DNA from 3 places in the Paenibacillus sp. D51F genome. Region 2 is predicted to be linked to each of the others. Evidence: riboswitches for the same ligand, from Rfam matches in the RefSeq annotation. Region 2 holds a riboswitch; each other region holds the start of a gene.
What was found. Region 2 has a riboswitch for cyclic di-AMP ahead of ACLBWT_RS14590 (TrkH family potassium uptake protein). Riboswitches for the same ligand answer to the same signal wherever they lie in the genome.
Positions count from the first base shown of each region.

Region 1: another riboswitch for cyclic di-AMP. It lies ahead of ACLBWT_RS22940 (G5 domain-containing protein); the one in region 2 lies ahead of ACLBWT_RS14590 (TrkH family potassium uptake protein).
Region 3: another riboswitch for cyclic di-AMP. It lies ahead of ACLBWT_RS20825 (C40 family peptidase); the one in region 2 lies ahead of ACLBWT_RS14590 (TrkH family potassium uptake protein).

Region 1 is NZ_JBKFAO010000023.1:17,700-22,772, forward strand. Features, by position in the region: gene rsmA (16S rRNA (adenine(1518)-N(6)/adenine(1519)-N(6))-dimethyltransferase RsmA) at 1-203, opposite strand, end outside; gene rnmV (ribonuclease M5) at 184-747, opposite strand; gene ACLBWT_RS22940 (G5 domain-containing protein) at 964-2,115, opposite strand; cyclic di-AMP (ydaO/yuaA leader) riboswitch at 2,357-2,580, opposite strand; gene ACLBWT_RS22945 (TatD family hydrolase) at 2,762-3,535, opposite strand; gene ACLBWT_RS22950 (HD domain-containing protein) at 3,560-4,864, opposite strand.
Region 2 is NZ_JBKFAO010000007.1:175,865-180,937, forward strand. Features, by position in the region: gene ACLBWT_RS14585 (potassium channel family protein) at 1-646, opposite strand, end outside; gene ACLBWT_RS14590 (TrkH family potassium uptake protein) at 668-2,020, opposite strand; cyclic di-AMP (ydaO/yuaA leader) riboswitch at 2,140-2,306, opposite strand; gene ACLBWT_RS14595 (CPBP family intramembrane glutamic endopeptidase) at 2,544-4,184, shown strand; gene uvrC (excinuclease ABC subunit UvrC) at 4,846-5,073, opposite strand, start outside.
Region 3 is NZ_JBKFAO010000016.1:26,962-32,034, forward strand. Features, by position in the region: gene ACLBWT_RS20810 (M1 family metallopeptidase) at 1-388, shown strand, start outside; gene ACLBWT_RS20815 (hypothetical protein) at 416-1,246, shown strand; gene ACLBWT_RS20820 (hypothetical protein) at 1,590-1,829, shown strand; cyclic di-AMP (ydaO/yuaA leader) riboswitch at 2,168-2,331, shown strand; gene ACLBWT_RS20825 (C40 family peptidase) at 2,337-2,840, shown strand; gene ACLBWT_RS20830 (M15 family metallopeptidase) at 3,240-3,752, shown strand; gene ACLBWT_RS20835 (alkaline phosphatase) at 3,906-5,073, shown strand, end outside.

The sequences.
Region 1 (5,073 bases), on a different contig from region 2:
GCTTCCCTTGCCAGCTGCTGGGTCAACGCGCCGATGCCGGGACCGATCTCCAGCGCCCCTTTGGTGGGGTCCAGTCCGGCCGCGGTTACGATCTTGTTCAGAATATTGGGGTCGATCAGGAAGTTCTGCCCCAGGCTCTTCTTGAAGGAGAAACCATGCCTCTCGATGATTTCCTTCGTTCTTCTAGGTGTCGCTACGTCCATGGGCGATCTCCTCCTCCATCTGCCGCAAGGCTTGTCCGAATTCTTCCTTCGTGATCTGAAAGCTGGCGCAGCGCTTCAGGAACTGCTTGCCGTTGCAATAGCCGATGCCCAGCCGGTTGCCCATGAGCAAGCGCCGCCGGGCCGCATCGCTATGCACCAGCAGACCCGCTTCCAGCAGATCGCTGTTTGAGATTTCCGCCTTCTCTGGATCTCCCTCCGTCCGAACGGACGCCAGAGCCCTCCTGACCGCTTCGGGAGAAGCGTTCTCCACTCCGATGTCGCCTTTGTACAAGGCGTCCTCCTGCGGCAGAAAAGCATGCTTGCAGCCAGGCACCCGCTGCGAGACGATTTTGCGTATCCTCTCTCCTGCATGGTCGGGGTCGGTGAAGATGATGACTCCCCGACGCTGCATGGCGAGCTCGATCCGGCGCAGCACTTCCTCGCCGATCGCCGAGCCGTTCGTTTCGATCGTGTCGGCTTCCACGGCGCGCCGAATCGCTGCCGTGTCGTCCTTGCCCTCCACGACGATAATTTCTTTGATCAAGGCCTTGTCTCCTTTAATTCAATACGCGTTTGAGGGGTATAAAAAGAAAAAGAGGCTTGAGCCTCTCGAATGACAGCCAGGCCCGAATCCGGACTGCGGCCGGAAAAGGACAGCAGTGGTCCTAGCATGGGCCAAAAAAGCCCTCTCTACTCTCCTCATGCCCGGTAAACGTCCAAAACGGGACCGCCTCGTAGAGGCGGACCCGTATCGCTTGAATCAGCTCAGCTTCGGCTTGGTTGGACCCAGCACGTATACGGTGTATCCGCGCTTCTTGCCGAACTGCCTCGCGTAAGATTCACTCTCGTAGAACACGTCGATCTTCTTGCCGTTGATCGCGCTCCCCGTATCTTCTGCACGACGGAAGCCGATTCCTTCTATATATACCCACCATCCCAACGGGATGACATCCGGGTCGACTGCAATGGTACGGCCTTCCGATACTTTTGCTCCGGAAGCAGTGATGCCGTAGCCGGCATCGCCTTTGGATTTGCCCGTAGAGGCCAAGCCGGCGGTATAAGCCGTCAGAGTTACGTTGTTCAGCACTTTCTTGGCTTTGAGCGATAGGCCCGATTTGGTGACGGATTGCGATGCCGAAGACGCCGCGCTGAGAGCGACTGCTTTAGGCTTCGGCTTTTCCTTGGTGCCGACCGCAACGATCTTGTTCACGGCAGGCTGTTCCATCGATTTGGCGAGCAGCGTCATGGATACCATCTTGCCATCCTGGTATACCTTTTCGAAGGTTTTGACCAATTGGCCATTCTGGCCGGCCTTCACCATTTTTAGCTGCCCCTTTTCCAAGGTAGCATCCTCTTTGCGGATGACGGTGAAAGGAATATCGTGCTTTGTCGTGGTCGTATGCTTGTCGATTCGCAGCACCCGAATCGTCATGTTCGGTTTCAGCTGCGAGGAGGTGTCAGGGAAAATTTTGTCTTGCTCGCGAATCGGAATATTGGACTCTCCGATCGCGGCCTTCACGGTTTTTTCGGTCGTGTACACCGTCGTAGTCTTTCCGTCAGCCATAATCGTCACCGGCACAGCCTGATCGACAATGATCCGGTCCCCATCCTTGAGCGCCGCGCTCAGCGGAACTGAAATCTGGTCGTGCGGTCCGACAGTTATAGCTTGTTCATCCAGTAGGTGCTGCAGGACATCCTGCTTCGTGCTCAGGATCGTTTCCTGTCCGTTCAACACTACGGAGACGTTCTTCTCAGACGTTCCGTGCAACAACACCAAAAACATGAAAGTCATCGCGATTGAGATAATTAAGCTCAGTAGGATCAAACGCAGGTTTTCATGCTTCCATCGCCATTGGAAAGACTTGCTGGATGATCGTTGTACATGGGTGTCCTTAAAGGGAATTGCGCCCACTTCTTCGGTCCTCCTTACATAGCCCCGCCGCCTCGTGTTACGCATGACTATTTAAGACGCGACTATTAGGTTTTGTACGTGCCGAGCAGCACGCCTATCAACCTCTTGCTTCACCTCCACGGTTAACCCTATGTCGACGGTTTACGCAATATTCAAACAAAAAGAAGCCGTCGACAGAGGATCTGTATCGTGGCTTCCCGGGTTGGTCACGCTGAACACATGGAAAGTGGAGCACGAGGTTGATCTCTCTTATATGCGCTTACGAGGTTAGCTGACGGGTTCGGACAAGAGAGCTGCCCTATTCGCCTACTTGGCCTGCTCAAGGCCTTTTGGCAAAATTCACCCCTGGAAAAGGTCAGTTCGTCCATCCAGTCCGCTCCGGAATATCATGTCATCCGGGACTGCATGGAATCGCTGCTTGGTTCCCCCGCTCTCCCTTGTGGGGAGATTAAGCGAATGAATACAAAACTGCATCACTCAAAGCTCTGAGTTGAATCATACAGTTTTGGTCAACCGATTGTAAAGAAGAGATAAAAGACTCTTTCAGCCAAATTAGAGGAAAATCCGGCCGTTTTTGGCGGTTTGGTGGAGCGAAAATATAATTTTTCTCAACCAAGCACCTTTTTACAAGCTTTTTCGCCCGATTTTAAGAAAGCTGGAAACATTTTCTTGCATTTGCGGATGTGATGGAAACGATCTCATTCACATTTTTACCTTTTATTTCCGCCGCTGTCTCGGCAACCAATGCCACGAATGCGGACTCATTCCGCTTCCCTCGATGAGGATGAGGAGCCAGATATGGGGAGTCCGTTTCGATCAGCAGACGGTCCAGTGGAACCTGCGCAAGAACTTCTTTCGGCACCCTGGCATTCTTGAATGTCACCGGCCCGCCGAACGAAATATAGAAGTTCATGTCCAGACACTGCTTGGCGGTCTCCCAGCTGCCGGAGAAGCAGTGCATGATGCCTCCGACCTCAGCCGCCTTCTCTTCCCGAAGAATGCGGACGACATCCTCATGGGCATCGCGGTTATGAATGACGATCGGCTTGCCCGTACGCTTCGCGATGCGGATCTGCTCCCGGAATACTTGCTGCTGAACATCCTTGGGAGCGGTATCCCAATAATAGTCCAGTCCGATTTCCCCGATAGCGACGACCTTTGGATGCGCCATCAGCGCCTCCACCCGTTCGAGGTCCCCTTCCCTCACATCGGCGCTGTCCGTCGGATGCCACCCGACAATGGCGTAGATGAACGGATATTTTTCGGCAAGTTCCAGCGTCGTCGGAATCGTCTCGCGGTTGAATCCGACATTGAACATCAGCTCCACGCCTGCGTTGCGGGCGCGCTGGATTACTTCCTCGCGGTCATTGTCGAATTTGGGGGAGTCCAGATGCGTATGCGTGTCAATCAATCCTGCCATTTTTCGACTCCTTTCGAATACGGCCTACAGGCCAAGTCTTTCCCGAATTTCCGGTTCCATGCGATAGCTGAGCAGCGAAGCCGCTTCGGCATCGTAGAAGAGCCGGTATTGGCCGCGGTGCATGCCCGTTATCGACCTCACTACATCGGACTGCGCGGATATTTCCGTCAGCTGCATGGAGCTGTCAAGAAGCAGGATCGGAGGCTTGCCCCGGTTTCCTTCCTCCTGCTTGTCCATTCCCGAACGATACACATGATAGGGAAGATCATAAGGGAAATCAATCTCCAGCTCGTAATCGCGGTCCATTCCAGCGGCGGCCAGCCGTTCGCAGAAAAACTGGGCGTCTGATTCATGTTCGCGGTCGAAGGTTATATACTTGTACAATTTGCGATTAAGGAATCGGGTGCATAATGATGCCAGCAACTTATCCTCCTCTTCGGTCCAAGCGGCAAAAGCCGTTTGGACAAGCGATTCGTCCAGCTTCAAATAAGAAACCACATCCAGCTCCTGGTTGAACAGCCGCTTGATCGGCTCGGGATTCCAGGAGAAGGAATAGCCCGAACGGCACAGCTCCTGGGCCCTCAGAAGAATTTTCCTCAGTACGATCTCCGAGCTGCGTGTAACCGGATGGAAATATACCTGCCAATACATCTGATATCGGCTCATCAGATAATCCTCGACCGCATGCATGCCGCTGTCCTTGACGACAATCCTGCCTTGGTGGGGGCGCAGCACGCGGAGAATCCGGTCCAGATCGAACGTACCGTAATTGACCCCGGTAAAGTAGGCATCCCGCAGCAGGTAATCCATGCGGTCCGCATCCATTTGGCTCGACACCAAATTAATGACGATCGGCTTCTCGTAGGTTTTCCGGATAACTGAGGCTACTTTGCCAGGAAATCCAGGCTCGACGGAACGCAGGAGCCGGTTCACTTCCGTATCTCCTTCTATAATAGAGCAGCTCCATTCCTCATGGTCGAATTCCATGATTTCTTCAATGGAATGGGAGAACGGCCCATGCCCGAGATCATGAAGCAAAGCCGCGCAGAGGCTAAGAAGCTTCTCTTCCCTGGGCCAGTCGGGGTATTCGCTGCGTTCGAACTGCGAGATGATGCGGCGCGTCAGCTCATAGACGCCGAGCGAATGGCTGAATCGGCTGTGCTCCGCGCCATGGAAGGTGAGAAACGTGGTGCCAAGCTGGCGGATTCTTCTCAGCCTTTGAAATTCCGGCGTATCGATCAGGTCCCAAATCAGCTGATCCTGAACGTAAATGTACTTGTGGACCGGATCCTTGAACACCTTTTCCTCTTCCAGCTTTGTCATCGTCATCCACCTTTCGTTCAAACTTTCGACAAAATAAACATGTTGTTTGTCGAATAGTGTCGTAATAAGATTTCCAATTTTTCTAGTCTTGTAGTAAGATAACTAGAGATTTAATCCCTTTCCTGTTCTAAAACCTTGAATTTACGTGCTAAAACTAGACTTTTTGATGGTTGACTGATTTGGGAATGGTTGGTATTATTAAAATCATAAAAAGT
Region 2 (5,073 bases):
CGATGCCCTCGTTCGTTCCGATGACGACCATGACATCCTTTTCTTCCAGAATGGAATTCGCCTGGGGAGCGATGATGATGCCCTTGGGCTTGTTGATCGCTACGATGCTGCAGCCGTAGCGCTTGCGTGTGTCGATCTCGGACAGCGCCTTGCCGTTGAGGCAGCCCGGAACAGCCAGCTCCGCGACGGCGTATTCGGACGACAGCTCGATATAGTCGAGCAGATTGGGCGATACGAGCTGATGGGCGACCCTGATTCCCATATCCCGCTCCGGATAGATGACCCTGTCGACGCCAAGCTTGTCCAGCACCCGGCCGTGCAGCTCCGATACCGCCTTCACGACGACCTTGCCGACTCCGGAATCCTTGACCAGTATCGCCGCCATAATGCTCGACTGGATGTCTCCCCCGATGGCCACGATGCAGCAGTCGAAGTTGCGGATGCCGATCGCGCGCAGCGCATCCTCGTCCGTCGCGTCGGCGCATAGCGTATGGGTGAGCACGGCGCTCATATCGTCCACCAGCTCCTCGCTGCGGTCGATGCCGAGCACCTCATAGCCGAGCTGCATGAGCTCCTTGCCCAGGCTGGAGCCGAATCGGCCCAGCCCGATGACGCAGTATTGCTCTCCTTTTGAACTCTTTCCCATTGTGTCTCTTTATTTCCTTTCCTATCCGATGATAATCTTGCCTTCTGGATTTTTATATAATTCCTTGCCTTGCTTCGGTCTCAGCGCGTATGCCATCGTCAGCGGACCGAGCCGGCCGGCGAACATCGTCAGGCTGAGCAGCAGCTTGCTGACATCCTTCAGGCTGGTCGTGATTCCCGTGCTGAGCCCGACGGTGCCGAATGCCGATACCGTCTCGAACAGGATCCGCAGGAAATCGCGGTCCTCGACGGTGCAGAGCACCATCGTCACGACGAGCACGAGCGCAAGCGACAGCATCGTGATCGTCAAAGCCTTCATGATGCGCTCCTTGCCCAGCCGGTAGCGGAAGAGGACGATGTCCTCCCTGCCGCGGATCATAGCGCCCATCGCGGCGACGAGCGTCATGAACGTCGTCGTCTTGATGCCGCCGCCCGTCGAGCCCGGCGATGCCCCGATGAACATGAGGATGATCATGAAGAACAAGCTCGCCTGGCGCATCGCGCCGATATCGAGCGAGTTGGCTCCCGCCGTGCGCGTCGTGACGGATTGGAAGAAGGCTGCGAGCACCTTGCCTCCGAAGCCGAGCGGCTCCATCGTTTTGGCGTTGGAATATTCGAAGATGAAGATGACGACCGCTCCGATGACGATCAGGCTGCCCGTGGCCAGCAAGACCACTTTGGAATGGAGGGAGAACCTGCGGTTGTTCCTCCATTCCATCAGATCGGACAACACGATGAAGCCGAGGCCTCCTGTAACGATCAGCACCATCGTCACGATATTGACGAGCGGATCCGACACATAGCCGGTGAGGCTCCGATAATCGCCGAAGATGTCGAAGCCGGAGTTGTTGAACATGGATACGCCGTGGAAGATGCCGAAGTAAACGGCGCGGCCGATCGGCATGTCCGATGCGAAGCGGACCGCGTACAGCAGCGCTCCCGCCGCTTCGATGACGAGGGAATACAGCAGAACTTTGCGGATAAGCCGGACGATTCCCTCTATGGAGCTCTGGTTCATCGCTTCCTGCAGCAGCAGCCGGTCCTTGAGCGAGATGCGCTTGCGCAGCACGAGGGCGAACAGCGTCGCCATCGTCATGAAGCCGAGCCCTCCGATCTGAATAAGCAGAAGAATGATGATCTGGCCTGCAATCGAATAGTGGGTGCCGGTATCCACGACGACGAGGCCTGTGACGCAAGCCGCCGAAGTAGCGGTGAACAGGGCGTCGATCCACCTCGTGCCCTCTCCGCCGGCCGTTGCGAACGGCTGCATCAGCAGCAGCGAGCCGATGCCGATCATGACGGCGAATCCGGCGACGAGAATGCGCGGCGGCGACAATTTGAAAGCTTGCTTGAATACTGAAGACCATGATTGCATGCCGGCGACTCTCCTTTTGTCTCCATATCCCTGCCGATCGCGAAGTCCTGGCATCGTAAGCCTGTCGCTTCGGAAGCACAAAAAAAAGCACTGGAAACCCAAGTGCCTGTGCGCCCTGCGAGTCCGGTCAAGCAGCCTCCGAGGTTAGCTGTCGGATTCGGGCATGACGGCTGCCCTATCCGCTCCCGGCAGGCAGCCGCCTGCGCCGGAACGGAATTCACCCCAAGCTGCGCCAGGCAGCTATATGGTTCCCCCGTATTCTTTGGAAATTCGGCTGTTCTATATGGTCGGATTTGATTATATAGGATAGAGGACAGGTTACCAATGTCCCAATCCAAGCTTGCGGAGCGATATGGGACGGAAAATAGTGCTGGGACAAGTCCAGCAAGGCGTAATCCTGCCCTTGCTCTTTCTTTTGCGCGAAATCTCGATCTCTCCCTGCCGCGGCGTGGATAATTTGAAAGCCGCTGTGGTAAGGTTATAAAAGCTTGCCCTGCAGTCAGGCATCGTCAGGAGGACAATCATGAACAGCTCCGAGTTGGAGAAAAGCTATCGTAAGTATTTCTGGACGGGAATCATTGGAGCCGCCATCTTCCTGATTTTGCAGATCATCCCTTCCTTCGCGGGAGGGCTGTCGGGAGAGGAAGCTTCCGACAAGCCTGTTCCCAAGGGCGAGGCGCAGCAGGCAGCGATGGCTTTCGCCCGGCAGCTGACCGGCTCCGAGCCTCTCGCCGCTCATACGGTCCACCAATCCGACCGGGACATAACCGGTTATCTGAGCAAAGAAAAGCTGTCCAAAAAATTCGAGGAAGGACCCGGCAAGATCGTTCCGGCCGATACATGGCAGGTGTCTCTCTCCCTGCCCGAAGGGCAGATGTTCGTCGAGGTCGGCATGTCCAGCGGCCGGGTGATCGGCTGGAAGCAGGTGTTCACGCCCTCTGCCGGAGAATCCGCGGACGTCCTTGCCCCCAGCGCGGAACAGCTTGACCGGCTTGCCGCCAAGCAAGCCGCCGAGCTCGGCTACGGCAAGCTGGAGAGGATCGGTGAATCGGCGGGCTACAAGACGGTGTATGCCGTGCAAGGAGGAGGGATCGGCCAAGCCCGCCTCACCATAGAGGCGGCTCCTCCTTCCGCCGCCGCAGCTGAGCCTGGCGGCAAGACCGTCCTGGCGGAGTTCATGCCGCGCTATGAAGTGCCCAAGGATTACCTCGCCTACACGGCGGATCAGGATCGGATCGCCTCCAGCCTGTCGCTGCTGGGCAATCTGCTGCCGAGCGGAATCCTGTTCGTTCTCGCCGTCATCTATTCGATCGTCATGAGGAAGTACAGCTCCTTCCGCCGCGGCTGGGCGATCAGCCTCGTGTTTCTCGGCTTCTATGCCATCAACAACCTGAACATGCTCGACGGCCTCCGGGCCATGTATGGAGCGCGGCCCAACGCCGAGACCGTCGTCCTGGTCCAGCTCGTCATCACGATGGGCCTCACCTTCCTGCTCGCTCTGTCCGCCTACTTCTCCCTCGTCGCCGGGGATGGGCTATGGCGCGCGCAGGGCAGGCGGCTGTGGCTGACCTCCCGCGAGTCCCGCTTCGGAGAGACCGCTTGGAGCAGCATGAAGCTTGCCTATGTGCTCGGCTTCATCCTTCTCGGCCTGCAGACCGTTATCTTGATCGGCCTGTCGGCATTTACCGGAGCTTGGTCGACAAGCGACGTAACCCAGTCGCCCTACAACCTCGCCGCTCCGCTGCTGATGCCGCTGCTGGCGTGGTGCGCAGCCATCCAGGAGGAAGCCGTCTATCGCCTGTTCGGCATCGGCCTGCTGATGAAGTGGCTGAAAAACCCGTTCGTCGCCTGCCTCATCCCTACGATCATCTGGGCGCTCGGACATGTGACCTATCCGATCTACCCGTCTACGACGAGGCTGATCGAGCTGACGATTCTCGGCCTTCTGTTCGGATACATCTTCCTTCGGTTCGGATTTTTCACGGCGGTATTCGCCCATGCCATCATGGACTCCGTGCTGATGTCGATCTCGCTCTTCCTCATCGGAGGAGGCGGCAATATCCTTGCGGGCGTCGTCTACATCGTCGCGCCTGCCGGCGTCGCCTGGGCGATGAAATGGTACGGCTCGCGGCGGAGCAGCAGCATTCCGCTGGCGCCGGGCTGAGATTGCGCTCCCTATCACGCTGGAACTCAAAGGGGCTGTCCCTAAAGCCGATGGCTTTGGGGCAGCCCCTTCTCCTACGCGTAGCCGCGAGGCCACCTGCAAGGCTCGATTCGAGCCTTGCGCATCCTCTCCGCGAAGCCGCGAGGGGCACCCTGTAAGGCTCGTTTCGAGCCTTGCATCCCTACGCGAAGCCGCAAGGGCACCCTGTAAGGCTCGTTTCGAGCCTTGCATCCCTACGCGAAGCCGCAAGGGCACCCTGCAAGGCTCGTTTCGAGCCTTGCACCCCCTGCGGCAAGCCGCGAGGTGACCTGTAAGGCTCGTTTCGAGCCTTGCACCCCCTGCGCCAAGCCGCAAGGGCACCCTGTAAGGCTCGTTTCGAGCCTTGCACCCTTCCGCGAAGCCGCGAGGTGACCTGCAAGGCTCGTTTCGAGCCTTGCACCCCTGCGCGTAGCCGCAAGGACACCCTGCAAGGCTCGTTTCGAGCCTTGCTACCCCCTGCGCCAAGCCGAAAAGGGCAGCAGTTTTGGCTTGGATCCAGGCCCGCTTCACGATCCCGCATGGTAAAGAAAAACCTGCCCGGCCAGCCGGCACCGAAAGCGGTGCAGACAGCCATGCAGGCTTTTCCCCATTTTTCTCGCCAATCCCGCTTGTCGCCGGGACGCTACTCTTCCTTCAGCGCCGCCACGATCCGCTCCGCCAGGGCAGCGCCGATGCCGAGCGGCTTGAATTCCTCGGCGGATGCTTCGCGGATCTTCTTGAGGGAGCCGAAATGCTTCAGCAGCTGCTTGCGGCGCTTCTCCCCGATGCCGGGAATGGAGTCCAGCGTCGATTGAACCATGGACTTGCCCCGCTGCTCGCGGTGGAACGTGATCGCGAAGCGGTGGACCTC
Region 3 (5,073 bases), on a different contig from region 2:
CGTGTACGGAGGCGAGATGGCCGACTATTCGGTCGCCTCCATCCGGGTCTCGAAGGCGGCGGACTCCGGCGCCTCCAAAATGTACGAGTCCGACGTGCTCGTCAAGCGCGGCGGCGGCGTCTACGGCCCGGTCCCGGTCACCTTCAAGTTCGCCGACGGCTCTACGGCCTCACGCACCTGGGACGGGGTTGAATCGGATATGCTCTACAAGCTGACCGCCCCCTCCCCGCTGCTCTGGGCCGCGGTCGATCCGGACCGCACCAACGTGCTGGACAACCGGCAGATGAACAACTTCCTGAAAGCCGAGGCTCCCCGCAAGCAGGAGGTCCGGATCAGCCTCGGCATCGTGAAGGCGCTGGAATGGATTGCGGGAGCGTTCGCCTGGTAGCGGCCCGAAGAGAGGAGAGTCTCAAACGTGTCTACTTATCTCAAGCAAGGGTGGCGCCTGACCATCAAGCATCTGCCGGTGGCCGTCGCCCTGTTCCTGTACCGGTTGTTGTGGGGATTTTTCCTCTACCGCTATGTCGACTCCATTATCGGACCGCTGCTTCGGCGGTATCCCGGAGCGAACGAGCCTTCGCAAGGGGCGGATGCCCTGTTCTGGGCGGAAGCCCAGTTCCGGCTGATGAAGACCGATCTCGCCCAGCCGGTCCTGTGGACGCTGGCCGCCCTGCTGCTCTCCCGCATGATCGTCACGCCGCTCATCAATGCCGGCCTGTTCTATTCCATCCACCATACCGCGGCGGGACATGAAGGCGGCACGCTATTCCTGCAGGGCATGCGCAAGGCATGGAAGCCGGTCCTGCTTCTCTACTGGGCGGAGACGCTTCTTGCCGTCGCTCCTCTCTGGTGGCTCGGCTCCCGGGCATGGGATGTGGTCAAGAACGGATCCTCCCTGCAGGAAATCGCCGTCAGCATTTTGCCTTGGGCGGCAGCGTGGCTGCTGTGGATCGGGGTTCTGCATCTGCTCAGCCTCTCTCTCCAGCTCGGAGCGGTATCCAGGCTCAAAGTCTCGGCGTCCCTATCGGCCGCCTGCAGACGGCTGCTCCCGATGGCCGGCCTCAGCCTGACCCTGCTCCTCTTCTCCGGCGTCATCGGTGCCGGCTTCAGCGCCGCAGCGATGGCATGGGCCGGATTGGCCGCCCTCGTCATCCAGCAAGCCTATCATCTCGTCCGCACGCTGCTTGACTTGTGGCTGCTGACATCACAGTACGCTTGCTGGGAGGATTCGCGTCACATTAGTTGACAAAGCAATAATTCCATCGTACAATTGTGAAAATTCTCTGACAATTACGACTTGTTTTCAAAGAGCGTCTGCCGGTTTAATACCTTCTCAGGCAATCGGGCACCCTATGCTTCCGCTCGACTCACGCATATCGGTTCCTATCCCAGAGCCGGCAGATGGGTTCCCGCTCCCCATCCGCTGCCCGCTATCGGATCGGAAGAACAGATGCAAGCAAGCAATGAAAACAACGATGGGCATGCTGTAAGCGAAGTTTCCGCACACAATCGCCGGCTCTCTCGGGGCCGCCCCATACATCGAACAGCAGAATAGAGAAAATAACCAAACCAGAGAGGAAAATCGAACGATGACCGAACAAATTCAAGCTTATTATGAAGAGCTCCACCAATCCACCGCCGAGCTGCTTTTCCGTTTTGAGCATTACGACCTGAATCCCAACACAGGCAAGGCCCTTGAGGCGATCAGCAGCGAGCACGCCCTGCTCAGCCCGGATACCGGCAGCCTGCAGGAGGAAGCCCTGATGAAGCTGGTCGGAATGAGATCCCGGCTGCTTACCCTGATGGAAGACGTCCTTTATACGGTTTGATCCGGTTGCGGAATCATTCAAGCCCCGCCTTCTCCTGGAGAAGACGGGGCTTTTTGTAGTCGCATCCCCTTCTAAGAAAAGACAAAGAAGACTGGCGGCAGCGCCAGTCTTCTCAGTCTTCTGCGTCCGATCGGCGGCCGTCAGGAAAGGCAATATGGAGCGATTGCCATACCGGTTGCATAAATAGGGAAGAGTCGCCATTTTGTCTGTTCAAGGGAGGTCAGCTCCCATATAATCCGGATGTAAACGCCGTCTTCTTCTCGTTGAAACATGAGAATTATTAGAAAATGTCGTTTTGGGAAGGAGAAGGGGCGAAAAGCAAGAATATGTTTTCCAGTATCATCAAAATGCCGAATTCCGTTGAACATGGAAACGGGGGAACCACTTTCAGGGTGAATTGATTTTGGGCGTCCGTCAGCTATTGTCACGCATGCCGCAGGAATCATAGGGAACCTTCAACCGAACCCCACAGCTAACCTCGTAGGCTCTGGAAGGAGCTACTCAAGCTTGAAGAAGAAAGCAGCAAGCCTCATCCTCGGAATCTCTCTGTTGTTCACTGCAGGCGCAGGCAGCGCAGCGGCTGATTCCAAAATGGACGGTGTCATCAGCGATCTCGTCGGAACGCCGTACAAAACGGCCGGAACGACGACGAACGGGTTCGATTGCTCCGGATTCACGTCCTATGTATTCAAGCAATTCAAGATCTCCCTGCCGCATTCCTCCTCTTCCCAAGCAGGCTTGGGCAAGAAAGTCGCGAAGGCTGATCTCAAGGCGGGCGACCTCGTGTTCTTCAATACGAGCGGCCGCGGCGTCTCGCATGTCGGAATCTATGTCGGGGACGGCAAGTTCGCCCATTCCTCGTCGAGCAAAGGCGTCATGATCAGCAGCCTGAGCGATTCCTACTACACGAAGCGTTACGTGTCCGCACGCCGGATCATGGACGACACCAAGTACGAGAAATACGCCGACGATCCAGCCGATACGGTTGACGGCAGTCCCGATGTGGACTAGCCTGTCCTGAATCCGGATCCCCTTGCGCAAACCGCAGCAGCCAGCCCTTCGGGGCGGCGGCCAGCGGTTTGTTTGCTTTTGCGCATGCTCGGCGCCCGGCTGCCGGCGTCAGCATTTTCCAGCTCGTTTTCTATCCTTACCCCATCCGCTCCAACTGGAAACAGATCCCAAGCCGATCAGCCGTTTCCTGAAGCTTTTTGCCCTTCCCGCTCGTATAAGCTTGAACAAAGCGAACGTGCAAAGGAGACCTTCATGCAGCAAAGCCCCATGACGGGCGGACAAAAGGGCCGCAGCCCCAAGTCCGCAGGCCGGACTCAGACCCGGCGCAGAAGCGGCCTCGGCTGCCTGCTGCTTGCGGCGGGACTCGTACTTGCGGCGGCTGCCCTCTTCAAGCTGGAGATGCCGCGCCTGTTCGACCGGTTCGTCCCTCCGGGACTATACCGGGAGGTGCCTCCCGTTACGCAGCTGCATCCGGTGCTGGACGGGAAAAAGGACGAGCTTATCTCGCGGGCCGCCGCAAAAGGCATCAAAGTCGTCATCACGGACGGCTTCCGCAGCTCGGCGGAGCAGGATGTCCTCTACAGCAAAGGCCGGGATGGCGGCGGCTCCATCGTGACCCATGCCCGCGGCGGAGAATCCTACCACAACTACGGTCTGGCGATCGACTTCGCTCTCAAGGACCGGACAGGCGACATCATCTGGGATATGGAATACGACGGGAACAAGAACGGCAAGGCCGACTGGCTGGAGGTCGTCGCGATCGCCAAGAGTCTCGGCTTCACATGGGGCGGCGACTGGCCCAAGTTCCCGGACAATCCCCATCTGCAAATGGACTTCGGCTATTCGATCTGGGAGCTGAAAAACGGCAATCGCCCTCCGGAGGACGGAACAGCTGCCGAGGAGAAGAAATAGCCGTCGAATGCATGCATGAATGAAAACGCCTTGCGGCTTCGCAGGCGTTTTCTTGATTTACCAACTATTCACAAATCGTTAGCACCTGCTTAATCATTCTCTCTTACGCTGTGAAAGTGCATTCATTTCTAGTAGCGGAGGGGTTTTGGGGAGATGAAGAAAGCAAAAGCAGGTAAAATGCTTCTCGGGGCGGCGCTTGCGAGCGCCATGGCAGCAGGAGGAATCGGAATGGCCGAGCTGACTTCGGCTCCTGCGGCGGCAGCCGAAGCGGCCGCGACGGCCAAAGCGGCGCCGTCCATTTATGTAGCTCCAATCCATAATGCCAAGTTTCTGGCGGGCGGCAAATTCGATTTCCGCGTGGAATTGAACGACTGGACAGGCGATGCCTCGGCCGTCAGCATCCAGATCAACGGCAAAAGCGCGGAAGCATTTTTCGGCAAAAGCTTCGAAAAAACCAGCACCGCCTCAAGCTCCTCCTTCATGATCCGCGGCGTATCGCTGGACAAGCCGGGCTCCTACACCGTGAAGGTGACGGCCGGCTCCTTGTCCCGCACGGTCTCCTATCAAGCGGTGACCACCTCCGCAGCCGGCAAGAAGGCGAAGAACATCATCCTCTTCGTCGGGGACGGCATGTCGCAGCCTAGCATCACGATCGCCCGCGCGATGTCCAAGGGCTTGACCGAGGGCAAGTACAACGGCCTCATGGAAATGGACAAGCTGGAACAGCGCGCCGTCGTCACCACCTCCGGCATGGATTCCATCGTCACCGACTCGGCCAACAGCGCCAGCGCCTACAATACCGGCCACAAATCCGCCGTGAACGCCCTCGGCGTCTATCCGGACAATACGGAAAGCTCGCTGGACGATCCGCAGGTCGAGACGCTCGCCGAGATGCTGAAGCGCACGCGCGGCATGTCGGTCGGCATCGTCACGACCTCGGAGATCGAGGACGCGACGCCGGCCGCGGTCGTCTCCCATACCCGCCGCCGCGCGGACAAGCCGGAGATCGCCGACATGCTGCTGAAGCTTCAGCCTGAAGTCGTCATGGGCGGCGGATCGGCCTACTTCCTCCCCAAATCGGTTGCCGGCTCAAAGCGCAAGGACGAGAACGATCTCATCAGCGGCTTCGAGAAAGCCGGCTACAAATTCGTGGAGAGCGCCTCGGGACTGAAAAGCTCCGGAACGCCTTCCAAGCTGCTCGGCCTGTTCCATACCGGCGACATGAACGTCTACTACGACCGCTCGACCAAAAACACGGCGGCGCTCAAGTCGTTCACCGACCAGCCGAATCTGTGGGACATGACCAAGAAAGCGATCGAGG